DNA from 2 places in the Shewanella sp. Choline-02u-19 genome. Region 2 is predicted to be linked to the other one. Evidence: predicted binding sites of a transcription regulator. Region 2 holds the regulator's gene; the other holds the start of a gene.
What was found. The regulator sigma-54, encoded in region 2, starts transcription at its own class of promoters, with help from an activator protein. The targets are predictions, from matches to a motif close to GTTGGCACGNNNNTNGNNT.
Positions count from the first base shown of each region.

Region 1 (3,607 bases), 150 kb from region 2:
GTGATGCAAGGTGCCGATTAAACCACCGGTTAAGAAAATAACCGTGGTGAAGAGTACCGCTGCATTTGCGCTGCGAGCACGGATAAGTCCAAGGCGCACAAGCATTAAGGCGACAACAGAGGTAGCGAAGGTTTCGAAGAACCCCTCTACCCATAAGTGAACCACCCACCAGCGCCAGTATTCAGCAATCGCAAGGTTGGTATGCTTACCCATAAATAGGCCAGCACCATAGAATAAACCAATCGCTACACACGAGGCGTACAGTACCCAAATAACCGGGCGCATCTCGCCTTTAACTTTTAACGCGGGACGCATTGCTGCTGTCACAAGGGCAAGCCAGATCAATAATCCTACCAGCAGTAATATCTGCCACACTCGGCCTAAATCGATATATTCATAACCTTGATGACCGAATAAGAAATTCATGTCTAGGTCAAAATACTGCTGAACACCAATCCATTCCCCTGCCATAGAGCCGAGCACAACCACCAGAAGTGCAACCCAAAGTACGTTTACACCGATGCGTTGGAACTTAGGTTCATAGCCCGATAATGCAGGGGCAATATAAAGACCTGTACCTAACCAAACCGTTGCAATCCAGAATACGGCAAGTTGTGTATGCCAAGTACGCGTGACGGAGTAAGGGAGAATTTCTGACAGTGGAATACCGTAAAAATTTTGCCCTTCAACCGCGTAGTGTGCGGTGATCCCTCCGAGTAATATTTGCAATAGAAACAAGCCTATCGCAGTAACGAAGTACTTCCCTACAGCGCGTTGTGATTTAGTGGGTTTAGTGAAGAAGAGTGGGTCTTGTTCGGCAGGCTTTGGCAAACTGTCATGTTTACAGCTCGCGTGATGCCAGACTAATGCACCAATACCCGCAATAAGAGTCACAAAACTTAAGATTGACCAAACCACGTTGTCTGACGTTGGCGTATTACCAATTTGTGGATCGAATGGCCAGTTATTGGTGTAGGTATAATCGGCATCTGGACGTTCTGTTATTGCAGCCCAAGCGCCCCAAAATAGAAAACCATTGAGCTTTTCACGGCGATCTAAGCTCGGAACGGTACCCTCTTTCATTGCATATTGTTCTCTAAGAGATGATAACTCTGGGTCATCACCAAATAGCGCTAAATAATGTTGCTCTACCTGTTTAATGGCTGCAATACGCGTGTCTGAAAGAGTGATATAGGTATCACCATTAGCTTGCTCAACAACCGTATTACGGCGAATATCTTCGCGCAAGCCTTGCTCTAGTCCTGCTTGTTGCTGGGTATTTAGTTGCGTAAACGGGATCTTGAAACGCTGCTTTGCGGTGATATCTAGCCAAGCCTGAGCTTCTTTATGTAACCAGTCTGCAGTCCAGTCTGGAGCAACATATGAACCATGTCCCCATATAGAACCCAGTTGATGCCCCCCCATAGAGCGCCAAACCAATTGTCCTTGTTCGATGTCATTTTGACTAAATAGTGTTTGTCCTTGGCTATCAACAAAAGCTGTCGGTATTGGCGGCTTTTCTCGATAGATTTCACTACCAATACTCAGTAGTACAGTAAATGAAGCAATTAGCACCAGTAGTAGTGCAATTGCCGTTAGTCTTTGTTTGCTCATAAGTCCTCTTAGCGCAACGGTATTATTATTCAGGCGTAGCTTGCTATAGCAGATAGCATGCCAATAGTTGAAGCTGCTGTTTTAAAAGGATATTGTTGTTTTTATTTATAGTGATAATGTCATAAGGACAGCGCTTTAAGTGTCTTTATGACACCTAGCTGTCTTTTTGACATTAGCGTGGCGTTCGAAAAGTAATCGACGTAGGAAATCGTGTGGAAATAAATACTTATCGGGCTGAGAATGTCGAGTATGGCTAAGCATGAGGACATTGGAGTATGAGAATGTAGAAAGGGCTACTTGTTGAACGAAAGTGAGCTAAACAAAGCCCTTTGCAAATGCTGCAAAGGGCTAGGGGGTTATTTATATAAGGACGGGTCTTCAGGTTTTGGGCGGGTCTTAAAACGTCGATGCAGCCACATATATTGACCTTTATTACGGCAAATAATGTCTTCAATAATTCGATTACCCCGCTTGGCATCTTCAATCTCATTTTCGCCTGGAAAGTCTTCTAACGGCGCTTGGACTTCGATGTTATAGCCTGTGTCGGTACTGTTTCGTTCAACAAAAAAGGGCAGAACCTTGGCTTTACCCAGCCTTGCCAGTGTGGTGGCACCGGTAATGGTGGCGGCTTCTTTAACCGCGAAAAAAGGGATGAATGTGGCACTCGAACGGCCAAAATCTTGATCGGCAGTGTACCAAATGACGTTGGGGGCTCTTAAGCTACGCACCATTTGGCGTAAATCTCTTTTTGGCACCAGCGCTTTATTAGATCGTAATCGACCTTTGACCTGCAGATACTCAATTACGGCATTATTATGCGGTCGGTAAACGCCCACTCCTGGCTGGAACTGGCCAAAGATACGAGCACCCATCTCTAAAGGCAGGCAGTGAACGGCGTACAGTATGACCCCTTGGCCACTGTTCAGGGTTTGCTCGACATGCTCTTGACCTTTAATACTCATATGTTGTTGAATTTTTTCATCCGACCACCACCATGCATTGATGGTATCGAAGATCGCTTTGCCTGTTTGTTCAAAGTTTTCGCGTAATAGCGTTTGCTGTTCTGCTTCGCCCATATCAGGAAAGCACAGCTGCAAATTACGCTTGGCAGTGTTAACCCGTTTGCGGGCAAACTTCATGGCAATTCTGCCAATAGCCGCGCCAATCCTCATTTGGAGAGGTAATGGCAACACTTGTGTTAAGCGCATCATCGCAACGCCTAGCCACAGGGGCCAGTACTTAGGATGATAAAGATGAGATGACAACTGGGCTTTTTCTACCACGGAAAACTCGAATACATTGAAAAATTACTCATTATTCTAACGCAAACTCACTCAAACTCACTCAAAATCATTAAAAATTAGGTACAATCATCAGTAAATTTGCAAAACACACGGCCATTATGAAGATTTCTCTGCCAGCATTTGAAAACGCCAAGGTACTCGTCGTTGGTGATGTAATGTTAGATCGCTACTGGGCGGGCACGACTGCGCGTATCTCTCCTGAAGCACCCGTCCCCGTTGTTAAAGTCGAACAGATTGAAGATCGACCTGGCGGCGCGGCGAATGTGGCGATTAACATTGCCACGCTAGGCGGCGCAGCGAGTCTTGCTGGCATCGTCGGTGTTGACGAAACGGCTGACGCATTGACCATTGGTGTGCAAGCATTCGGCGTTGAGCCTAATTGGCATCGAGTTGCTGGCAAGCCGACGATCACTAAACTACGAGTGATGTCGCGCAATCAGCAATTGCTGCGTTTGGATTTTGAAGAGAGTTACTCGAAAGTAGAAAGTGATGCGCTGCTAGCAAAAACCATTTCACAGTTAGACAATGTCGATGTGGCAGTGCTGTCTGATTACGCTAAAGGCGCCCTCGTTTCTCCTGAAGCCTTTATTCAATCGGCGAACGACAAAGGGGTCAAAGTGTTAGTGGATCCTAAAGGCAGTGATTTTGCTCGTTACCGTGGTGCTTATCTATTAACGCCAAACATGGGT
Region 1 covers NZ_PJBE01000013.1:2,958,259-2,961,865, reverse strand. Annotated here, with positions in the region: gene CXF83_RS19570 (nitric-oxide reductase large subunit) at 1-1,614, opposite strand, end outside; gene CXF83_RS19565 (LpxL/LpxP family Kdo(2)-lipid IV(A) lauroyl/palmitoleoyl acyltransferase) at 1,971-2,897, opposite strand; gene hldE (bifunctional D-glycero-beta-D-manno-heptose-7-phosphate kinase/D-glycero-beta-D-manno-heptose 1-phosphate adenylyltransferase HldE) at 3,017-3,607, shown strand, end outside.
Region 1: a site for sigma-54 is predicted at 1,661-1,679, ahead of CXF83_RS19570 (nitric-oxide reductase large subunit). Genes of this name have one in related genera too.

Region 2 (3,607 bases):
ATCGGACTACAAAAATTAGTCGCAGAAAGTACAGGTAAAGGTAATGATCGCGTGATCACTATCATTCAGCCTGAAGCTTATCAAGAAGAGACGCCTGAAACCCCAGCCGCACCCATTAAAAAGCAGGAACAGCAATGACCCAAAAAACGCTGACCGTACGCAATTTAGCGAAAAGTTATAAGAGCCGAGCCGTTGTTCAAGATGTGAGTTTAACGGTCAAAACAGGGCAAATTGTTGGGTTATTGGGTCCTAATGGTGCAGGTAAAACCACAACATTTTATATGGTTGTTGGTTTAGTTCAGAGCGACAAGGGTCAGATCTTAATCGATGACGATGATTTAACCTTAGACCCAATGCATCTCCGAGCACGTAAAGGCATTGGCTACTTGCCACAAGAGGCAAGCATCTTTAGAAAGCTCTCAGTGCGTGACAATATCATGGCAGTATTACAGACTCGCAAAGATATCAATAACGAGCAGCGTGAAGAGCAACTTGAACACCTACTCGAAGAGTTTCACATCACCCATATCCGCGATAGCCAAGGCATGGCGTTATCAGGTGGTGAACGCCGCAGAGTTGAAATCGCTCGAGCACTGGCAGCCAACCCAAAGTTTATTCTACTCGATGAACCTTTTGCCGGCGTTGATCCAATATCGGTTATCGATATTAAAAAGATTATTGAACAGTTAAAAAGCCGTGGCTTAGGGGTGTTGATCACAGACCACAATGTGCGTGAAACATTGGACGTTTGTGAACATGCCTATATCGTAAGTCACGGAAATTTGATTGCAGAAGGCACACCTGCCGAGATATTAGATAATCAGCAGGTTCGAGCAGTGTACTTAGGTGAACAATTCAGGCTATAGTTAACCCACAGTATGCGGGTTTAATTGTATAGCATTAGCTAAGTATATGAATACAATCAAAGTGTTGACTCTTTAAGCTCTCTTCGTCAAATCACCGAGCTTCAACGTTTAATTACAGTGTAGGGAATAGCGGTAAGATGAAAGCGTCACTCCAGCTCAAAATGGGTCAGCAGCTAACTATGACTCCACAATTACAGCAGGCTATTCGCCTTTTGCAATTGTCCTCTTTAGAGCTGCAGCAAGAGATCCAGCAAGCATTAGACTCTAATCCACTGCTTGAATTAGATGAAGAGCAATCCGATGGCGAGCCTATCAGCAACGAAGATAGAACCACCAGTGACTCTGACAGCTATTCAGAGTCGGATAGCGACAATGAATACAGCAGTAACACAGATGTTGATCCACAGCAGGATAGCGCTGCGGTAGACACCTCTGATGCATTAACGCAAGATTCAATGCCAGATGAACTCCCAATGGATACTACTTGGGATGAAGTCTATACCGTGTCTTCGAATTCAAGCTCCGGCGGAATGCGCGATGATGATATGCCATTCCAAGGCGAAACCACTGAAGGTTTATACGAACATCTTGAATGGCAGAAAAATCTAACGCCTTTTTCTGATAATGACCTAGCGATTGCCACCGCCATTATTGATGCGGTTGATGAGCGAGGTTACCTTACTCAGAATTGTGAAGATATTCTTGAAGCAATGGGCGATCCAGAGATCGAGATAGACGAAGTGGAAGCCGTACTCAAACGCGTGCAGCATTTCGACCCTATCGGCGTCGCAGCCAGAGATCTCAGTGAATGTCTGCTTATCCAATTAGCTCAATATGCAGAAACAACACCCCATATAGACAATGCTCGCCTGCTCATTAAAGATTACTTAGATTTGATTGCTGGACGTGATTTTAGGCAATTGATGCGTAAGACTAAGCTCAAAGAGGATGACCTGCGTGATGCTATCACGCTTATTCAAACCTTGAACCCAAGACCGGGCCTGGCAGTCACGCGAAGTAAAGACGAATATGTGATCCCCGACGTTTCAGTGACAAAAAAGAAAGGCCGTTGGGTGGTTGAACTCAACCCCGACTACATGCCAAAAATCAACGTCAATCAACACTATGCTTCGATGGCTCGTAGCCAAAAAAATCAAGCAGATGGCCAATTTATTCGTAGTCACTTACAAGAAGCTAAATGGTTTATTAAAAGCATTGAGAGTCGTAATGAGACCCTCCTAAAAGTCTCCAACTGTATTGTGAAGTTCCAACAGGGATTTTTCGAATATGGTGATGAAGCCATGAAACCTATGGTACTCAACGACATTGCTGAAGCCGTAGAGATGCATGAATCCACTATCTCAAGGGTGACCACACAAAAGTATATGCATACCCCTAGAGGTATTTTCGAGTTAAAGTATTTCTTCTCTAGTCATGTCGGAACCGACGACGGTGGAGAGTGCTCATCAACAGCAATTAGAGCGTTTATTAAGAAGTTAGTCGCAGCTGAAAACCAACAGAAACCATTAAGCGATAGCAAAATGGCGCAACTGTTGGCAGAACAGGGGATTAAAGTTGCTCGACGTACCATCGCGAAATACCGCGAAGCAATGATGATCCCGCCCTCAAACCAACGCAAGAGTTTATAACTAAAATTATACACTTGGAGGAATCTTTCTATGCAAATTAACCTTACTGGGCATCACATTGAAATCACTGCGTCACTGCGCAGTTATGTTGAAGAAAAATTTACAAAGCTTGAACGTCATTTCGATCAGATCAATAATGTGCACGTCATATTGAATGTTGAAAAAATGCAACAGATTGCCGAAGCACGAATTCACCTGAAAAAAGGTGAAGTTTTTGCCACTTCGGAACATGCGGACATGTACGCCGCAATCGACTCCCTGATCGACAAATTAGATCGTCAGGTTATTAAACACAAAGAGAAGCTGACCAAACACTAACGATGGAACTATGTACCATCCTGCAGCCGGAATGCACTACCTGTGCCACTCCGGGCAGTAAGAAAAAAGTACTGGAACTCATCAGCGATATTGCCGCTGCCCAGTACCCTACCCTTTCTTCACAAGAGATTTTCGAAAGCCTGTTGGCTCGCGAAAAAATGGGTAGCACAGGTATAGGCAACGGTATAGCAATCCCTCACGGGAGATTGGCTAATATTGACCATCCATTGGGCATATTAATCAAATGTGAAACACCGATATCTTTTGACTCGATAGATAAGCAACCGGTTGATATATTATTTGCCCTGTTAGTGCCCGCAGATCAATGTGAGCAACATCTCGCGACGCTGTCTTCAATGGCAGAAAAGCTTAACGACAAAGCGATCGTGAAGCAGTTGAGAAAAAGTAAGAGTGAATCTGAGTTATACGACTTAATCACTCAATAGTGAGAGGTCTCTGATCTGTCGAGCTTAGTTTTTACGTATTTTTTGATGTTCAAGAAGTATAAGACATGAGCAAAGAGAAACGCTTACACACTCTTGTAGGAATAGCTTAGAAACACTTAAACCAGTGTTCCTAAGCTATTGTTGCCGTGTTATAGGCTATTTGTGGAGAATAATTAAACTGCATTGCCTCCGTATCGTCCCACCTCGCCAAAATAATGTATAAACTGCGGTAAAAACAAACCTAAAAGTGCAACTATCTCGACGGACTCAAGTCCGTAAGTCGCTAGAGATTACCGATATACAAGCAGTAAGATTTAACGACCTAGGC
Region 2 covers NZ_PJBE01000013.1:3,107,271-3,110,877, forward strand. Annotated here, with positions in the region: gene lptA (lipopolysaccharide transport periplasmic protein LptA) at 1-138, shown strand, start outside; gene lptB (LPS export ABC transporter ATP-binding protein) at 135-866, shown strand; gene CXF83_RS20265 (RNA polymerase factor sigma-54) at 1,004-2,515, shown strand; gene hpf (ribosome hibernation promoting factor) at 2,546-2,833, shown strand; gene ptsN (PTS IIA-like nitrogen regulatory protein PtsN) at 2,836-3,279, shown strand.